One region of the Paenibacillus sp. 01T442 genome, then DNA from elsewhere that is predicted to be linked to it. Evidence: riboswitches for the same ligand, from Rfam matches in the RefSeq annotation. Region 1 holds a riboswitch; each other region holds the start of a gene.
The links. A riboswitch is a leader RNA that binds a small molecule or an ion and turns the genes downstream of it on or off. The one in region 1 is predicted to bind cyclic di-AMP.
Positions count from the first base shown of each region.

Region 2: it holds a riboswitch for cyclic di-AMP, as region 1 does, so the genes downstream of both, AC1DLM_RS25195 (C40 family peptidase) here and AC1DLM_RS14810 (stalk domain-containing protein) in region 1, are expected to answer to the same signal.
Region 3: it holds a riboswitch for cyclic di-AMP, as region 1 does, so the genes downstream of both, AC1DLM_RS00105 (C40 family peptidase) here and AC1DLM_RS14810 (stalk domain-containing protein) in region 1, are expected to answer to the same signal.

Region 1 is NZ_JBFTPF010000014.1:250,044-256,110, forward strand. It holds gene AC1DLM_RS14790 (response regulator transcription factor) at 1-457, opposite strand, end outside; gene AC1DLM_RS14795 (sensor histidine kinase) at 484-1,551, opposite strand; gene liaF (cell wall-active antibiotics response protein LiaF) at 1,667-2,329, opposite strand; gene AC1DLM_RS14805 (PspA/IM30 family protein) at 2,461-3,123, opposite strand; cyclic di-AMP (ydaO/yuaA leader) riboswitch at 3,279-3,431, shown strand; gene AC1DLM_RS14810 (stalk domain-containing protein) at 3,436-4,227, shown strand; gene AC1DLM_RS14815 (YjcZ family sporulation protein) at 4,381-4,485, shown strand; gene eutC (ethanolamine ammonia-lyase subunit EutC) at 4,560-5,252, opposite strand; gene AC1DLM_RS14825 (ethanolamine ammonia-lyase subunit EutB) at 5,245-6,067, opposite strand, start outside.
Region 2 is NZ_JBFTPF010000046.1:24,049-30,115, reverse strand. It holds gene AC1DLM_RS25210 (methyltransferase domain-containing protein) at 1-158, shown strand, start outside; gene sugE (quaternary ammonium compound efflux SMR transporter SugE) at 265-585, opposite strand; guanidine-I (ykkC/yxkD leader) riboswitch at 680-782, opposite strand; gene AC1DLM_RS25200 (MSMEG_1061 family FMN-dependent PPOX-type flavoprotein) at 853-1,464, opposite strand; gene AC1DLM_RS25195 (C40 family peptidase) at 1,699-2,169, opposite strand; cyclic di-AMP (ydaO/yuaA leader) riboswitch at 2,173-2,311, opposite strand; gene AC1DLM_RS25190 (hypothetical protein) at 2,480-3,298, opposite strand; gene AC1DLM_RS25185 (M1 family metallopeptidase) at 3,480-5,480, opposite strand; gene AC1DLM_RS25180 (YwhD family protein) at 5,669-6,067, shown strand, end outside.
Region 3 is NZ_JBFTPF010000001.1:2,394-8,460, reverse strand. It holds gene AC1DLM_RS00110 (hypothetical protein) at 1-590, opposite strand, end outside; gene AC1DLM_RS00105 (C40 family peptidase) at 775-1,671, opposite strand; cyclic di-AMP (ydaO/yuaA leader) riboswitch at 1,675-1,837, opposite strand; gene AC1DLM_RS00100 (GNAT family N-acetyltransferase) at 1,934-2,446, opposite strand; gene AC1DLM_RS00095 (acetylxylan esterase) at 2,511-3,458, opposite strand; tRNA gene AC1DLM_RS00090 (tRNA-Gly) at 3,895-3,965, opposite strand; tRNA gene AC1DLM_RS00085 (tRNA-Pro) at 3,983-4,059, opposite strand; tRNA gene AC1DLM_RS00080 (tRNA-Arg) at 4,080-4,156, opposite strand; tRNA gene AC1DLM_RS00075 (tRNA-Gly) at 4,163-4,237, opposite strand; gene AC1DLM_RS00070 (AIM24 family protein) at 4,330-5,028, opposite strand; gene AC1DLM_RS00065 (SH3 domain-containing protein) at 5,055-5,510, opposite strand; gene AC1DLM_RS00060 (GyrI-like domain-containing protein) at 5,568-6,067, opposite strand, start outside.

The sequences.
Region 1 (6,067 bases):
CCTCATGCGGCTCCGCAACGGGCTTTGGTTGACGGAAGCGATTCATGATTTTCGAAGCCACCTGCGACTCCAGAATCGATTGTCCTTTGGCCGCGGCTCTAATCGCTTGCGCGATTTCGGAGGCACGCGAGGTTTTCAACAAATAACTGAAGGCACCCGCTTCAATAACTGGATACATTTTCTCATCATCTAAGAAGCTAGTCAATACAATGACTTTACAATCTGGATAGAGTTGCAATAATTTCCTTGTCGTTTCGATGCCGTCCATACCTTCCATAACTAGGTCCATCAGCACCACATCCGGACGATATTCCTGAGCTAAACGAATGCCATCGTGGCCATTGCTCGCTTCGCCAACGACCTCAATCCCATCTTCCGTCCCTAGAACAGCTGCAAGTCCAATTCTGACCATTTCATGATCATCGACTAGTAATACTTTGATTAAGGTGTCGTCCATTCGCTTCTTCCTCTCTATGTACGATGTTAATTTTCGATCAATTGAGGATCGGTTGCTAAGATTGGTACTCGAATTTCAATACGTGTTCCTCGGTCTGGTGCTGTAATAATATCCACTGAACCGCCGATTTCGTTCACGCGTTCCTTCATGGACACGATGCCATAAGAAGTCAGCTTCTTCGCATCCAGCTCAAAACCAACACCGTCATCGCGGATCACTAACCGGATACCGTCAGAACGATGCAGCAGCTTCACTTCCAGCTTATTCGCCTTAGAGTGACGCAGGGCATTCGAAAGCGCCTCTTGCACAATTCGGAATAAATGATCCTCGATCCCTTTGTTCAAGCGGATTTCCTCATCCATATCCCAGCTGATCGCCATTGGAACCTTGGCCGCTAGCTCCTTCAAGAGCTCAACGAGTCCCTCCGACAGTCGTTTTCCTTCGAGATGGATCGGTCTCAGATGCAGCAACAAGGCTCTCATTTCGGATTGAGCGACGGAAGCCATCTCTTCAATCAGATGAATCTGCCGCTTCGCTTTCTCAAAATCTTTATCCAGTGTCCGTCCAACAGCCGTAGCTGTCATGGATATAGCAAACAATTGCTGACTTACCGCATCATGCAGCTCACGCGCCAAGCGCTGACGCTCTTCAATAACCGCGGAAAGCTTGGCTTTCTCGGTAAGCTCAGCATTGCTATTCGACAGCCGTTGAAGGGAGGTCACTTGCTCTTCCCATCGCTTCATAATACGGCTGAGTTGTTCGCCTAAGCGTCCAATCTCATCGTCATCCCCGTTTTGAAAGCCTTCTCGGGCAAATGTCCCTTTTTCTAATAAAATCATCGTCTCCATCATGGGCTCAAGTCTGCGTGTCACCTTAGAACTGTTCCAGTAACCGAATACCGCCCCAATTACACCCAGAATCAACAAAGCCATGAACGAGAACTTGACTCCCTGCTGCCAACTGGTAAAGGGCTCAATCAAATGACTTGAATTCAGAAAATACAGCATAGCTCCGAAAACGGCGAAGCTAAATAGGATGGCTTCCCCCATGCTGCGCCAGATCATGTTCGTTAATCGTCGTTTGTAGCCGTCCACTTGGTGAAGTACCCCCTTGAAATAAACGACTACACCGTCCTCTAAAAACGGTCTCGTTTATCTAAAATATAGCCCATGTATATATGAGACTATATTTTCTACTATTTAAAGAAAGTTACAATACTTTGACCTTTATATCTCCTACGATGAAAGAAAGTATGAGTTTCACCCGATGGTCACAATGCCCATAATTCTGCGATTGCCAAACGACTTTGTTCATCACACCTGACTCTTTTTCTTCCGCGATTTGAAGCTGACCCAGCATGACGGAAGCTGTGACGGAAACGCCGATATCGTCAGGCACCTTTATATCAATATCTCCTACAACACCTTGTAGGATAACTGTCGTTTCTTTTTGCTCGAGAATTGCCATGGAAAGATCCATATACGTTTCTCCCACCAAGTACCACGTCGAGGAATTCCGTTGAATCCATGGTTCTCGGCCTAGGCGAAGGCTATCAACAATCTTCTGCTTTTGGGTATACGTATCATCTTTATGAATCTGCTTGGATCGAATGAAAAATAAACCTAATGAAATCAACACAACCGAAATGACAATGGTAAGATGATCACCGAATAATATGACGGCACCAATCCCCATCAGCACATAGCCCTTGCGCTCTTTGCGTGAACGAACACGATGAATGCCCAGCAAAATAAGGATTACGGCCATAACGGGAAAAAAGCCTATGGTATGTTCCAGAAGCAAAAAAATACCGGCTCCAATCAGCAAAAGCGCTGTATTCCGGCTGCGGTTATTTTTCGTTTCCTCTCCCATCGATGCACCTCCTCTGGCTGCCATTTCTCTTTCGTTCATACGATTCCTAGCATACCATAAGAATKGACGACCTCCAAGATGCAAATCCTTATAGATCAAGGCTTTGCTTTCGTGGAGGTCACCGTCCATGACTATTTGCTGTCGTGCGGGTCTCGCTCACCGCGAGAACGCTGCTCCTGCTGCCACTCATGCTGCAGCTTGCTGCGCAGCGCGCGCAGTTCGTGTTGAAGGTTGCCACCGGCTTCCTTCAGCGTCTCCTTCGACAGGCGGCCCGCTACGCGTAGCCCCTGCAACGCCTCCCGGCCGAGCTCGCGGCCGGTGACCTCCAGCTCGCGCCATGTGTCGCGAGCCTCTTTGCCGTGCAGCCCGCCGCGCGGCTGCTCATCCTCGGCTGCGTGTCCCGCACGCAGCCCGCGCAGTTCCTCTGCGAGCGCCAGGCACAAGTCCTGGCTGCTCGCGTACTGCGCGCGGTAGTGCTCGCTCGCGGCTTCCTCGTTCAGCTTCTCTTGCAGGGCAAGCCGCGCTAGATCTTCTTCGCCAGCGCGCATCGCAAGCTCGGCCTGCTCACCGCGCAGCTTCGCCATCTCTTCCGCTCGCGCGATGTTACTGCGCAAGGCAATCGTTGCTTGCAGCGCTTCCTCATAGCGTTCCTCAAGCTGTGCGATCTGGCTACCGTCGTCAGAAGTGGCTGGATTCGTTTTGCCGATCGTCTCGTGCCAGACGGTTTCAGCCATTTTGCCAATACGGTCAAATATATTAGTAGGATCCATTTCCCGATTCTTATTATTATTCATGTACAATCGCCCCTCATCCATCATCATACTCTTATGGTAGCTCAATTTCTGAGGTTCTAAAACCGACTATCGACTGTTTTTGAACCTAGACCTAAGTCTAGTATAAATGGGCATAACCATATTTTGGTCGTTGCCCAAGCATGCCAGTGATGCTAAAATATTTGAAGCCGAGTCTAGTGCATATATGCAGGCACTGGTACGGGGGACGAAATACTTGGGGTGAATATTTGCTTCAGCTTGGAGCAGACTAGGGAGAACCTTCTTCCCGAACCCGTCAACTAACCTCGAAGGCTCAAGAAGGAGGATTACCAATTGAATAAGCTTACCAAAGGGTTAACTAGCCTAGCTGCCTCACTAGCAGTATTGGCTGGAGGCTTTCTTTCCCCATTTACAGCTCAAGCAGCTGAAATGGCCGTGAAAGTGCAAGTCAATGATGAACTGATCCATTTTCCTGATGCACAGCCATTTCTGGATGGCAACCACACCACCCAAGTCCCGCTTCGATTTGTAACGGAGAAGCTCGGATATACGGTCAACTGGCAGAAAGATGGCAATCAGATTAAGGTAACACTAAATAACGACAATCATACGATTACCTTKGTTTCAGGGCAAAAAGAAGCTAACGTTGATGATGCAACGGTCATCTTAGACGGAGCTTCTCAGTATCAAAATGGACGTGTATATGTACCTCTTCGCTTCCTTTCCACAACCGCAGGCGTACCTGTACAGTGGGATGCAAGCAGTAATCTAGCTATCTTAAGTAAAGATGGAGAGCAACATGCACCTGATTATCAAGTATTCGAATCTACAGCTTATTCGGCAGATCCTTCTGAAAATGGCGGGTATGGAGCCATTGATTACATGGGCAACCCACTAGCAATTGGCACAGTTGCTGTTGATCCTTCCGTCATTCCACTTGGCACGAAGCTTTATATTGAAGGCTATTCGTTTAGCGGGCTTCCTAAAGGCGGCATGTACGTCTACGCAACAGATACGGGCGGATCCATTAAAGGAAATCGCATGGACATCTTTATTCCAGGCTCAAGGAAATCATTACAAAGCTTTGGCTTCCAGAAGATTAAAGTGTATCAAATTCCCAATTAAATGCATGGAGAGAGCTGCCCTAAGAGTCATACAAGGGCAGCTCTTTTTGTAGTTGAATGTTCCACTCAATAAGGGCATATGTCCAATCAACAGGGTTCCCACCCACATATGTTATATAGTGTTTAACCCACATTCAAAACCGGAGGGGATACTATGTCAGCTGCAGTTGGTTGTGGAACGCCAGGATACGGAAGTTCCGCAGGTTTAGTTCTTGTACTTTATGTACTGTTGGTCATCATTCTTGCTACTTTCTACTAGGACCATCTTCCGCCTGCGAAAATAAACCCAGCTGCTGAAGCTTCTCATTACGAGGCTTCAGCAGCCGGGCTTTTTCATTTGAATTCGATGCCACTCGTTCGCTGCTTCAAGATTTCTTCCAGCATTCCCCCAATATACGCCCCCGCTTCCATGGCAGGTGTTCCACCGCGATGAATGTTCGAAATAACCATCCGATCCGAATCCGTTCCCCCCGTTCTTGGCTTATAACACATGTACGCACTTAACGACTCAGCAGTCACAAGACCGGGTCTCTCACCGATAAGCAGCACAAGACATTCCGGATTTAACAAATCTCCGATGGCATCCATACAGCCTACCCGTCCGCGATTCACATAGATTGTCGTTCCCGCTGTTAAGCCTCGCAATCGCAAGGAATCCAGCAAGGCAGGATACAGGTCACGCATATTCGCTTCGATGCTATTTGCACTTAACCCATCGGATACTACGATTTGCACTTGTGGCCTAAGCTGACATTTCGCTAATAGCTCCTGTTTGCTTTCGGGCTTCAATACTCTCCCTAGATGAGGACGCTTCAAATACATATTCTTCGTTTCTGCACAAGAATCGACGATGAGCCACCTCATTTCTGCTAAGAGAGCAGAACTCACCTCATTGTGCACAGCATCCACGCTGCTAGCATGATCCCATCGAAAAGTCAGTAACTCACTCGTTAATGGACGTGTACCTGATCTAGAAACGCCAATGCGTGCCGGAGTTAGTGCTTTCATCCGAGCGAATTCATCCACGCTTTCCACCTCCTCGCCAGAATAGCCTAGAATCACCTGCTAGCGGACTTAGCGTACCGTTCAACCATAGGCCTATGTCTTGCAGCCAATCTCGAAATTCTGGTGCTGGCGCGCGCCCAAACAACTCGCGTAAAGTCGCAATATCGTGGTAGCTGAGTGATTGGTAATTGAGCATGCAGTCATCCGCCATAGGTACGCCAATCAGGAAGTTCACATGAGCAGAAGCCAGCATGACCGCTAAGGAATCCATATCATTTTGATCAGCATTCATATGATTGGTATAGCACACATCAACCCCCATCGGGAGACCATGCATTTTGCCCATAAAATGATCCTCAAGGCCTGCACGTATAACTTGCTTGCTATTGTACAAATACTCTGGACCGATAAAACCTACCACCGTATTAACCAAAAAAGGCTTGTAGATTCTAGCTAATCCGTAGCATCTCGCTTCCAACGTCACTTGGTCTATGCCATGATGCGCTTCCGAAGATAGCTCCGAACCCTGCCCCGTTTCAAAATACCACCGATTCGGCCCCGCCGCACTGCCCATTCTATGAATCAAGGCATCCGCTTCATCCAGAAGCGCCTTATGAATGCCAAACGCGCGATTGCCTTTCTCCGTACCGGCCAAGCTCTGGAATATAAGATCAGCCCTGGCCCCCTGCTTGATCGCTTCCATCTGTGTCGTCACATGAGCTAAGACACAGTTCTGCGTCGGGATACGCCACGTCTCCATGACTTCCTTCGCCGCTTCTAGCAGCGCTTTGGTCGTCTGTGGATGGTCCGTTACGGGATTGATCCCAATAACCGCA
Region 2 (6,067 bases), on a different contig from region 1:
CCTACAAAAGACGCGAGCTAGCCGACGGCTCCAAGCATGAAATACTTAAGAATTATTTTACTTACGAAGAGTTAAATGACATTTTTCGACCCTTGTCACAGCATTTGCGCATCTTTGTAGGGGGCAGCTTCTGGTATGTGAGCTATACAATCAAGTAGCCCAACACCGGGTTCATTTTTCACTAAAATAAGGTGGCCATAACCATGAGTATAATTTTGCCAACGTTGTCACGCAGATGAGTGGCGTGTAAGCGACCAATACTCCCTAGTGCCCTGACGTAAATTTCAGTCCGAGCACGCCGACCAGAATCAAGACCATAAACAAGATACGAACTAAGCTGATCGGTTCATCGAGAAAAAGAGTGCCAATGATAATCGCGCCTACAGCACCGATGCCAGTCCAGGCCGCATAGGCCGTTCCGATCGGAAGAGTTTTCGTTGCTGCAGCTAAGAAATAGAAACTAACGATCATGCCTAGAATCGTAACAATCGACGGGACTAGTCGCGTAAACCCATTGGAAAATTTCAATGAAATGGCCCATACGACCTCAAATACACCTGCAATAGCTAGAAATAACCATGCCATAATGAACACTCCTTCATGTGCGAATTTATGATTTACGATGTCAGTGCCACAAAATAAACAGAGAAAAGCCCGGGAATATCGCACTGTTGCGATAGACTCCCGGGCTTTTCTCCCTCCGTGACCACAGCATATTTGCTGTGTGTTTTCCCTTGGACCAGCCGGCAGTGAAACGCCGCGGAACCCTAGAAAACGACATGCCGTTATTATAGTCTGGCTAACATGTCATGTCAAGTTATCCATTTTGGCTGCGACCTAGTTAGCTTATCCTTATTCCTCTAGCGCTATGTTGTTCAATGCCAGATGCGCGCGGAACATATCCATGCCGTCTGGCTGCTCCTGTTCGGGTACCCACGTAGCGGTATCCCATATCTTCGAAAGTTTAAGTGCACGACTGCAGTGTACGAAACATTCCTGCACCTCGACGCCAACAGCGACGATCGGCGATTTCCCATTAAGCTGCATAGTCGCAAGGAGCTCTTCATCTCTCGTCAGCCAAGCGCGACCATTGACGCGGAGCACCATGTCGACGCCTGGAATGATGAATAAGAGACCCACCTGCGGGTTGTTTACTATATTTTGCATAGAATCTATTCGACGGTTTCCGAGTCTTTCTGGATAAATCAAGCGGTGATTATCGAGAACGCGAACGAAACCTGGGCCATCGCCACGGGGGGACACATCACACAATCCATCCGCACCTGATGTAGATAAGAAGAATAAAGGTGATTTGGCGATGAACGCTTGAGCATGTTCGTCAATTTGATTGATGACTTTATTTTGTACCGCAGGATGAGGCTCTCCAATATGATCTCTAATTTCATCAATGGATCGAACGATGCCGGGAAATGGGGGTGAAATATTGTCTTGTGTGTTGTCCATGCGTTCTTTTCCTTCCTGAGGCCAGAGGCCTTTGTTCAAAATACCAGCATGTATATGCGGAACATAAAAATTCGGCTGTTTTCTCCGTAAACACTTTGAGAAGTCCTCGAAGGACGTTGTAGACGTTTATTTTGATATTGTAGTATACGCCGATAACCTCGTTCAAATGAATGAAGCCCTGCAAGCTGCTCTTTCGAGCAAAGCTTAGCAGGGCTTCATTCTGTAGCGAGAACATTACTTGGATTCAGCAGTTAGTTGATTGTAGATATCATCCCACAGAACACGTCTGGCGGATACATATCGCTTCGCATAATAGGATTCGCTCAACTTATTCTTCACAACACCTTGATTGGTAGCGGAGTGAACGAATTCACCGTCTCCGAGGTACATACCTACATGAGAGATACCGCTGCCATCCGTGTTGAAAAATACAAGATCGCCCTTACGAAGATCTTTTTTGTCAACCCAGTAGCCTTCGCTGTTTTGCGATTTGGAGCTGTGTGGAAGGTCGATGCCGAACTCATCGAATAAGTAGGATGTGAAACCAGAGCAATCAAAGCCTTTGGTTGTCGTTCCTGCCCATTTGTAGGGAGTTCCTACGAGATCTTCGACTGCGTTGTCCATGGAGGACGATGCGAAAACGCTTCCTACACTTACACTCAAAAACAAAACAAGACTAAAAACAAGAGCAACTACTTTCTTCAACTGCTTGTCTCCTTCCGGTGCCTACGAGGTTAGCTGGAGGGTTCGGTTGAAGGTTCCCTATGATCCCTGTCTTGCAAGATCAATTCACCCGGAGTGGTTCCCCCGTTTCCCCATAAACTGAGGAATTCGGCATGAAAAATTTGGTTTTCTGATGCTAGTCCTTTTAATTCGTCATAAACAATGAAATTCCTCTTTTTTTGTTTAAAAAAAGGCGGAAAAATAGGCAAATAGTTCGGGAAATAGACAAAAAAAAGCCCCTTTCTCAAAGAGAAGGGGAGAGCGCGTAAGCTATTCACTGTTTTGCTGGATATTAGTTAGGTATTTTGGCTGAAAGCAGCTGATATTGGGAAGAAATGCCCCAAATTTGGAAAAAAATGTGGAAGAGGGGATACAATTGATAAATGATGAGGGCTACCAGTCCTGCCCATAGGTAAGTAGCCGTGACTGTGACCCCTGCCAAAAGTCCTGTGAACAGTAATAGGATGATGGCAAGTCCAATAATCGGCAGCGAATATCGAAAGAAAGAGATGATTGTCGATGTAATCCCCAGTTTGGCCGCGATGGCGAATTGCACATACATGAACAGCAACTGCAGGACAAAGCCATAGACCATTAAACTGAGCAGCCAAGGTAGAAGCTTGAGAACGATCTGCTCATAAGAGCCGCTATGTCCCAGCATATAGGCGGCTTTGGGAATAAGCCAGATGAGTGGGAATAGTGTAAGCGCGATGCGGATCAAATACACGAGCAGGAAGGGGAGCATGAGCTGCTTCATCCCGCGAAAGAAGCGATAGCCGGCATTCTGGTGAGGGTGAGTGAGCGAATAGTAGACACCGCTATTTAAGAGAGGCGTCAGCAGCATGCGCGCACATAAGAGTGCAGCAAGCCACCATAGATAGGAATAGCTGAGATCTGTTTTAATTAACTGAAACTGGCCCTCTGCTAGGAAAATCTGCAAGGCCTGCTTGGGTTGCTCAGCGCCAGGGAACCGATGCATGAGGGGGACAAGAACACCTTGTACGAGCTTATACAGGAGAATACCCCAACCCATCTGATATAGGAATAAAAAGATCGTGGCAAAGGGCTGCGCCATAGCTGCCCTGAAGCCTGCTTTGATATAGGTGGCCAACGAGGGTCCCTCCTTAACGTTTTCTTTAAAATATAAGAAAGTATAGTTGCAGTTTATACAATGCTTATATTTCTCCATAAACACTGTGATACGTCCTTGAGGGACGGTGTAGTCGTTTATTCTGGGAAACTAGCATCGTAAGCATACGCTCAGAGTTTGTCATGAGACGTAAGCCAAGTCCTTACCAGGCGACTGAGCCAAAAATGGCTTGCAGGAATTGAATAATGCCAAGATTCCACCGAATTTGAAGCTTCGTATTTAATTGCGTTTGATAAAAGTTGTTGATGTGCTTATTTTCGAGTATGAGCGTGTACTTGGGATCGATGCGCACCCAGTCGACAGGCGAGGTATGCGTTAATTTGAAATCGATGCTGCCTTCCTTGCCATCCCATGTTTTATCTAACAATGTGCCATCTGCGAAGTGGAACTGAATCGGCACTTCAGGTGAGTTGCCGCCAAACTTAACGATGCGGACTGTGCTTTCATAAGTCTCGGATCCCTTGTTGCCTTGAGGCTTTACATGGACACTTTCGACGGAGTAATCCATCATCAGATTGCCATAGACATATTGATTAAAGAAATCGTTCCAATCTGTTTTGCTGATCTCCTCCACGACCTGTTGGAAATCCTTCGTAGACGGATGTTTGAACTGCCACTTTTGGAAATAGGATTTCATGATACGATCCATCGTCTTGGTGCCGACTTGCTGCTCAATGGCTTTGAGTACGAGCTTGCCACGCGTGTACACATTTTCAGCATATTGATCATGCCCTGTGTAAGCCCATGCATTCTTCTGCAGTCCATTTGGTGAGGTGATATAACTGGATTCAACAGGTAAATTAGGTGCTTCGCCGTATTCGACTTCCATCACTTTATCTTCTGCATAAGAGGTGAAGCCTTCATCAAGCCATGCTTCCTCGAATTCATTGCTGGCTACAAGCCCATAGAAGAATTGGTGGCCGATCTCATGGACGACGACGCGTTCCAGTTCCAAGTCTGGATCTTTGTCGCTAGCTCCCCATGCGGTGACTAAGGTTGGATATTCCATGCCGCCAGCACCATTCCCGCCAGGAGGGGGGACGACGATGGAAAGGGTAGAGTACGGATACGTTCCGTACCACTGACTGTAACGGGAGAGTGCTTTTTTGGCCGCATACATGTAACGATCTTTTAAATCCTGATGATTAGGATCAAGATACAGTTTGATTTTGACTCCGGGAACCTGTGGGGCTGAGAAAGGCTCTTCCACATAGATGAAATGAGGAGAGGCTGACCAAGCGAAGTCATGCACATCCTCAGCATAGAATTGGTATGTCTTCGTGCCCTTGTCCGTCACAGCAGGTTTAACAGGAAATCCAGTCGCAGCCACAATATAATTTGCGGGCACCTGAATTTTCACATCGTACATGCCGAAATCCGCATAGAACTCGGAATTTCCGTGGTATTGATGGAGATCCCAGCCAGGTTCAGCCCGTCCCCTAGTTCCCTTGCGCTCATAAGCGGCAACCTTCGGGAACCATTGTCCAGCCATAACGAAGTCATCGACATACCCCATTCTGGCAAAAGCTGCAGGCAGCTTAACAAGGAATTCGGTATTGATGGTTACACGTTCACCAGGTCCAACAGGCTTGGATAACGGTATTTTGAGCAGCGTGTGGTCATCCTTATTGCCGTCATCCGGCTGAACGAATGACATCCGCTTGGTCAGATCATCACCTGTATCTGATTTCACGGAGAGCAGTTCCATACTGCCGCTACTCTCGTCTTTCGCTTCATCTTCACGCAGTTTCCCGCCAGACTCGCGCATGAATGTCGTTTTCTTCGAAGCGAACGCATTCGGATAGAGGTGAAAATACATTTCTTGTACAGGAACTGAGCCTGGATTTTCCCACGTGAGTGTTTGTTGGCCTTGGAGCTGCCTCGTTTCTGGTGTGTAGGCAACATTCATGTGATATTCGGCAATACGATAACTAAGTGGTGTTGAGGTTTCTAACGGTTTGCCATTATCTGCAGGCTGCATGTCCGGTGTCTGAACATGGGGAACATCTTTAGAGACGACAGGAACAGTCCCTCTTGGTGTGGAGGGGAGCAAGGTGTTCGTTATTAACACTGCGCCGGCTGCAAGGAGCATGACAGCAAACCATTGTACCTTGCGGCTATTGAATAGAGCATTCATATCCATGAGATTCACCCCGCCTAAACAAGCATCTACAGCATGTATATGTAGACAACCTAGGGAATATTTCTGCGAGGTGAAAGAAATATGATAAATGTCCATGGGAGCCCGCCGCCACTTGTTCTACTGGGAGACTTTCGCTACAATGAAAGCATGTCGTCATTTTAGCCTAATGTAGAGTGGAAGGTGCCCTTATGGAAGCGGATAAGAAGAAGCTGGCCTTAAATATAGTAAGCTCGAAAGTGAATCACAAAGGCTTCGGTGCAGGAGCCATTGATCTGAGTAACGTCTCCGGCATCATTATTGATGGGGATGAAGCGTATTTGGATGAAGGTACTCTTCATGCGAAGAGTAAGATCGAGAAAGGCATTAAGTTCTCCACGAACAAGGAGGATGTCCCTAATGGTCGTAAAGCGTGGATCGTGTGGGTAGCGGTTGATCGTACAGAAGAGGGCGCCTACTATGCGGGGATGTCCGCTTGCGAAATGCTAGTCGACACCGAAGCACGCCGCGGATGGAAGATTCTTGCGGAGCACGTGAACAAAATGGACGGCGCGATGAAACGTAAATTCATCCTGGAGGGCTTGTCTGAC
Region 3 (6,067 bases), on a different contig from region 1:
TAACCTTCTGAGTGAACATAATCCCCTAGCATGAACGTGGAAGCATCCGCCGAATCGGCATGTGTAAGAAAGAGCAGCGCTACCTTATCATCCCCAACCACAAATCCAACCTGTTCCTTCACCTGAAATTTCTCAAGAATTTTGCCATGATGTGATCTCACGATATGATGGAACCGCCAAATGCCATCTTCCTGAATGATAAAATAAAGCACACGATTGCGATGCGCATTGCTAAACTCCCGCGTCACACCGATCATACATACCTTCTCACCAACACGTAAATATTCATCAATCACATAAGATTTCAGTCGTAACCGGTTCACATTCTTGCTCTGAATATAAGTTTCCATCTCATCTATGGAGCGCTGATCCCTCGGATCTTGTTTTGTTGCGTAAAATACTTCTTTAATGAACGTATCTGTTTGGAATTGCCTAGCCCCTTTGAAATGGTTATACGAATGAAAAAATTGCTTAATCACGACCCGAATGTCTTCTGGTATGGCAGGACCTGTTTCCACGTTATACATGCGATCTGTTCGACCCGACAATTTAATTTTATGAAACAAGCTTTTCCAGACACTGACTTGCATGCCGCACGCGCCACCTACTTTCTTCCAACCATTGTTTCATTATAGGCTATAATTCTCAAAAATTCGATAAAAATCGCACAAATTCGCGCAAAAAAAAGAGCATCTGCCGCTTTGCTTTCCATATAGAAAGTCATAGCGAACATACGCTCTTATACCAGTACTTATACTTGATTTTGCAGCTATTTTATAACACGCGTTTGGCACCTACATATCTGGAGCCCCAATAGGAGCTAGCGAGACTATCAACCGTTACACCAACGGATGTTGTCGAGGAAATGAATTGATTATTTCCGATGTAAATGCCTACATGGTTGACGATACCAGAAGCAAAGAAGACGAGGTCTCCCGCTTTCAAATCCGTCACTCTTGCCCCCGCATTATCGTACATTTGCACGGAGGTGCGTGGCAGCTCGATACCTTTGGCCTCGTATACATAACGAACGAATCCAGAGCAATCGAAGCCCTTAGGTGTAGTTCCTCCCCATCGGTACGGTGTCCCTTTGAACGTCGTTGCAGCTTGAATAATTTGAGCTGCAATGGATGACTGAACGACCTTGGCCACTGGGGCTGCTAGAGCTACTGGTGGCGGTGCAATCCAGGCTGGCTTATGAGTCTTGCCGTCCTCTTCCACGATGGCAATTTTATTCGCATCGTTCCACGCAATCGCAGATCCAAACGTCTCTGTAACAAAGCGTAGAGGGACATAGGTACTCCCTTTAACCAAAGTTGGACTGCTCTCTAATTCAACTAACTTACTGTTCACGATCGCTTGCTCTTCGTCCGTTGTGAGTTGAATCGCCTGTTCTTTGTTCTTAAGCGTGACGACGACTTCATCGCCTTGCTTCGCCCATCCCACTTGATAACCTAATTTCTCCGACAACACACGTAGTGGCACCTGAAGTGTACCTTCCGTATCAATAAACGGCTGTACTTCCGGGAACTGCACCAAGTCATCATTGACTTGAACCTTCACCGAAGAGGTGTCTGGGGCAGCAGCATGCGTGGATGGAGCGGCGAACAGGAAAAAGGCTGCGCCTACAAGAGCGCATGAACAAATAAAGCTTTTGGTAAAAAGTTTCAAAACGTTGTGCCTCCTTGAAGCCTCCGAGGTTAGTTGACGGGTTCGGGAAGAGGTTTTCCCTAGCGCACCCCATTAGCCTATGGCTAACTGAGCATTCATTCACCCCAAGTAAAGAAGTCCCCCGTACCAGAGCTTTCGATGCTCCGAGATTCGGCATTTTTTGTCTATATTAGACTAGCATAGTTCGTTTTAGGATGACAACTTTTGCGAGATGGTAAGTGTTTCCTTTGCTATGTAAAGTACAAAAAAACAGCCACTCTTTTCAGAGCAGCTGCTTATACACCTCGGTAAATAGAATATGCTTACAGGGATTAAATTCATTTTCTGTCATCGGACTAGGATAACTCATGATGTTGAGAGGCAATTTCAGTTGACCTTCTCTGAGTGGTGGCTGTGCATAAGGAAATAGGTTCAAATGGAAGCCGCAGCGCTTATAGAATTCAATTCTCCGCGTAGCATCTGAGGCAGTCGGAGGCTCGACTTCAAGTACGATAGGGGTACTTGCACGGCTCATATACGTCGTCAGCATTTGCTTGCCAATCCCACCGCCTCTTATGGCAGCGTTGACGGCGATATGTTCCACAAATCGAAACGTACTAAAGTTCCAACTGGCCAAGAAGCCAAGTAGTTGCCCTTGAGCATCTCTCTCGACATCGATGCTGTAATTAGGATGAGATAACAGTGCTCGCTGACCTTCATACGTCCTTATTTCCGTTACAGGAAAAGCGGCTTCCATCAGCTCGAATACCTCTTCAAATGAATCCACTTTTTCCATTTGTCAGCACCTCCCTTCAAGTTAGTAATAGGTTATCCAAGTGTGAAGCCTCTTACTTCAGACCTTACCATTTTGAGAAAAAGGCATGTGCCGCTGCATGAGAGCCAGGAGGTGTCGCGTGCCCCATGAAGGGGTACACTTCAATCGATTTGTGTGCTGATTCGATTCGGTTATACGCAGCGAAAATCGCTTCTGGCAAGCAGCACGTATCCTTCAATCCTACCGTAACGTGAACAGGCTGCTCAATTCGATCGCCCAAATTCACGATATCGAAATAGGAAACTGTTCGCAGTACATCTGGCAGATATTCTGGGAACCGGGTAACGAATTCCGCTGCCTCACTAAGTGAGCTGACCGATTGCAACAAGCCCAAATCCATGTGGCATAGATTCGGTACATGGGCAACGGTTGACCGAATACGCTTCTCAAGCGCGGTTACGAGTAGGGCAAGCCCTCCGCCCTGGCTTCCGCCGTATACGAATACCCGCTCACTGTCGATTTCTGGTTGCTCTAACGCGCAGTGTACAGCACGCAAGGAATCGATCGCAACTGCACGATAGTAGCTCGTCTCCGCGTCGAGAATCCCCTGTGTAATCCAGCCCCTCGTCATGCCAGTCTCCTGTGGCAGCAGGTTACCGCTTTCGCCGCCTTGCCCGCGTACATCAACCGCAAGTACCGCATACCCCATAAGCAACCAAGCAGCATGATCCTCGGGTCTTCCCTTGGAGCCCGTATAGCCTGGGAATGTAACAATACAAGGTACCTTCTTAGACTTGCTCTCAGCATTAGGCAGTAACAACCAAGCATGAATCGGTGTTTCCGCAGCACCCTGCAAGACGATCTTATTCACTTCCGCTTGTATAAAAGGTGATGCTACCGGCTCTCTTGTATAGGATGCATCTTGCGTAGCTTCCGTATATGCACGCTCCCAGAATGCAGCCAGATCAGCAGGCGCCGTTAACTGCGATTGATACTGGTGTAACCCCTGAATACGATTTTCAATAGCGTTCATTTCGGTAAGTCCCCTTTGCATGTTTTTCCCATTTTAACCTAGATACACGTGTATGACTATTGGAAAATATGAATATGAAACGGAACATCGATGCTCTATGTCGATGAATCTGTCGGTTCTTCTGCGAACGCAAGAAGACTCCCGATTCGTGTTTAGATGTATAAACTACAGCTAATTTACTCGAATCTGACGTATTTTCGTGATTACATGGAGAAAGTACATTTAATTTATATGAAATTTGAAGAATCGACCAAATCGAAGGAATTTAACTACAGGAATACAGTTAAACTTTCGAATTCGAGAAATACGCTTCAAATAGATGGAGAAAATCCAGTTAAATTGCGGGAAGTAGGTTTATTACTCATCGAGCCCTAAAGGGTTCAATTCCCTAATAATGAAGAAAAAGACCACCCGAAGGTGGTCTCTTTCTTCTGTAAGCGGGCGGCGGGAATCGAACCCGCGCGATCAGCTTGGAAGGCTGAAGTTCTACCATTAAACTACGCCCGCATATAAAAAATCTAAAATGGTCGGGACGACACGATTTGAACATGCGACCCCCTGCTCCCAAAGCAGGTGCTCTACCAAGCTGAGCTACGTCCCGTAGTGAATATAAAGTGTAAATGGCGCGCCCTGAGAGATTCGAACTCCCGACCTTTTGATTCGTAGTCAAATACTCTATCCAGCTGAGCTAAGGGCGCAAATATTGGAGCGGAAGACGGGGATCGAACCCGCGACCCTCGCCTTGGCAAGGCGATGCTCTACCGCTGAGCCACTTCCGCACGGTGTAATTTCTCTTTCGCTCATCAAGTGATTCTCTGAGGCGACAAGGAATAATATATCAGGTATTCAAAACAAATGCAACTATTTTTTATTATTTTATGAAAACGCCCCCAAATGGCAGCACTTCCCGTGCTATGCGGCGCAGTAAGCTATCCGATTTCATATGCTCGTCCAACTTGGGATCTGGCTTACAAGGCTGCATAAGCACATGCCCATGCCCCGTAATCTCCCAGTGATAATTCATATGCTGACTTGCCAGAGTGTTGCCGTATACACAGAGGCGCAGCTTAGCTTGCCGCGGATAGGCAACAAGGCAACTCACATCAACATACAAAGGCTCCACAGCATCCAGGGCCATGTGATGTATAGGGCCAGCTGTTAGCAAACCTAGACTGCCGGGACCGTGAAACTGCATTTTAACTAAATCTTGCGTGATCAACGTGTTCTTCACACTCTGTAGATGCGTTGTAAAGGTCACACCTTCCGTATAGAACAGCACATGTCGAAATTCAAACAATAGATCATCTTCGGCTTCCAAAGGCACGACAGCCAAACTATACGCTTCTGGCAATCCCATTAACACACGCCCAGGACCGAGTATGCGTGATTGGATCAACCGCTTCTTCCTATACATGCTAGGAAGCTTCATCAGTGCATCTTCACGCTGCTCAGGCCTTCCCTGAAATGCAACAATTTGGTTGGGATGCAGTACATGCACAGCCTCTCCCTTTAGAAGCTGCAGTGTAGCCATCCTAGCTTGTGAGCTTGCATTTTCATAGATGATCTCCAAACCACACAACCTCCTCACCAATGCTGTTAGCGCATTCCACGCTTCCTTCTCTGCCAAACGAAGAAGCGAAACACACGTCCAAGCAAGAAATAGCCTACAACCAACGCGGCAGCCGTAATCACCATGTAGGTTATTTTGCGATTTCGTTTATCCTTATCTAGCGCAACTTGTTCCATCGCCTTCAGCCGTTCTTGTAACTGCTCGTTGTCCTTCTTAAGTGCCTCATTCTGACTGAGGAGACGATCCTCGATTTCTTGAGACTGCCTGACGGCTTCCGACAACTTGTCCTTCTGCTCTTCTAATTGCTGCTTCGTAGCCTCATAATCCTTCTGGATTTGTTCTACATTGCTTGGCAATTGATAGATTTCTTTTACCCGATCCAACCAAGAAGCGTGGGCAGCGGGTGTTCGATACATGAACCCGACGATGATGATAAGTACGCCAATAGCTCGTCCAAACCTAGATATGCTACGTATTCGCACCCGCTATCCCTCCCCATGGTTGGCTGCTCGACATTATGTTCTATTTTACAGCAAAATTCACCCCATCACCACTTTTACCGCTTCAACAGGATATCTCAAAATCGTTCTCATTTTGGCAGGCTCTATCTTCCTCGGATCCGATAAGTAGATCTCATGATGAAGACCACAGATCCTTAGCTGGTTCTGCTCTATATATGGATACATTTGAGAAAGTGTTTCCGGTTCAGTCGCATATGGTCCAACGTGCAGCATCTGGACACAGGTTCCCTCGTTCAAGGATTCATAGCCTACATTAGCTATTAGCTTCAGTTCCTTTTTCTTTACCATTGCAGCTGTTCGTGCTTCTTCCACAACCTCACCCGCCACATACGTTGGCATGCGAATCAATAACTTCCAATGCCATTCTTCCCTCGGTACTTCCAAGGCCGTTCGGGGATCCCCATCTACCCACCATTGCCCTTCCAGCTTCGCTACTGTGAAATCATTCTCCAGCTTCTTGTAATGCCCTTTAACGCCGTAGGCGACCGTATACAGCGCTTCTGTAGCGTTAGCGAAGA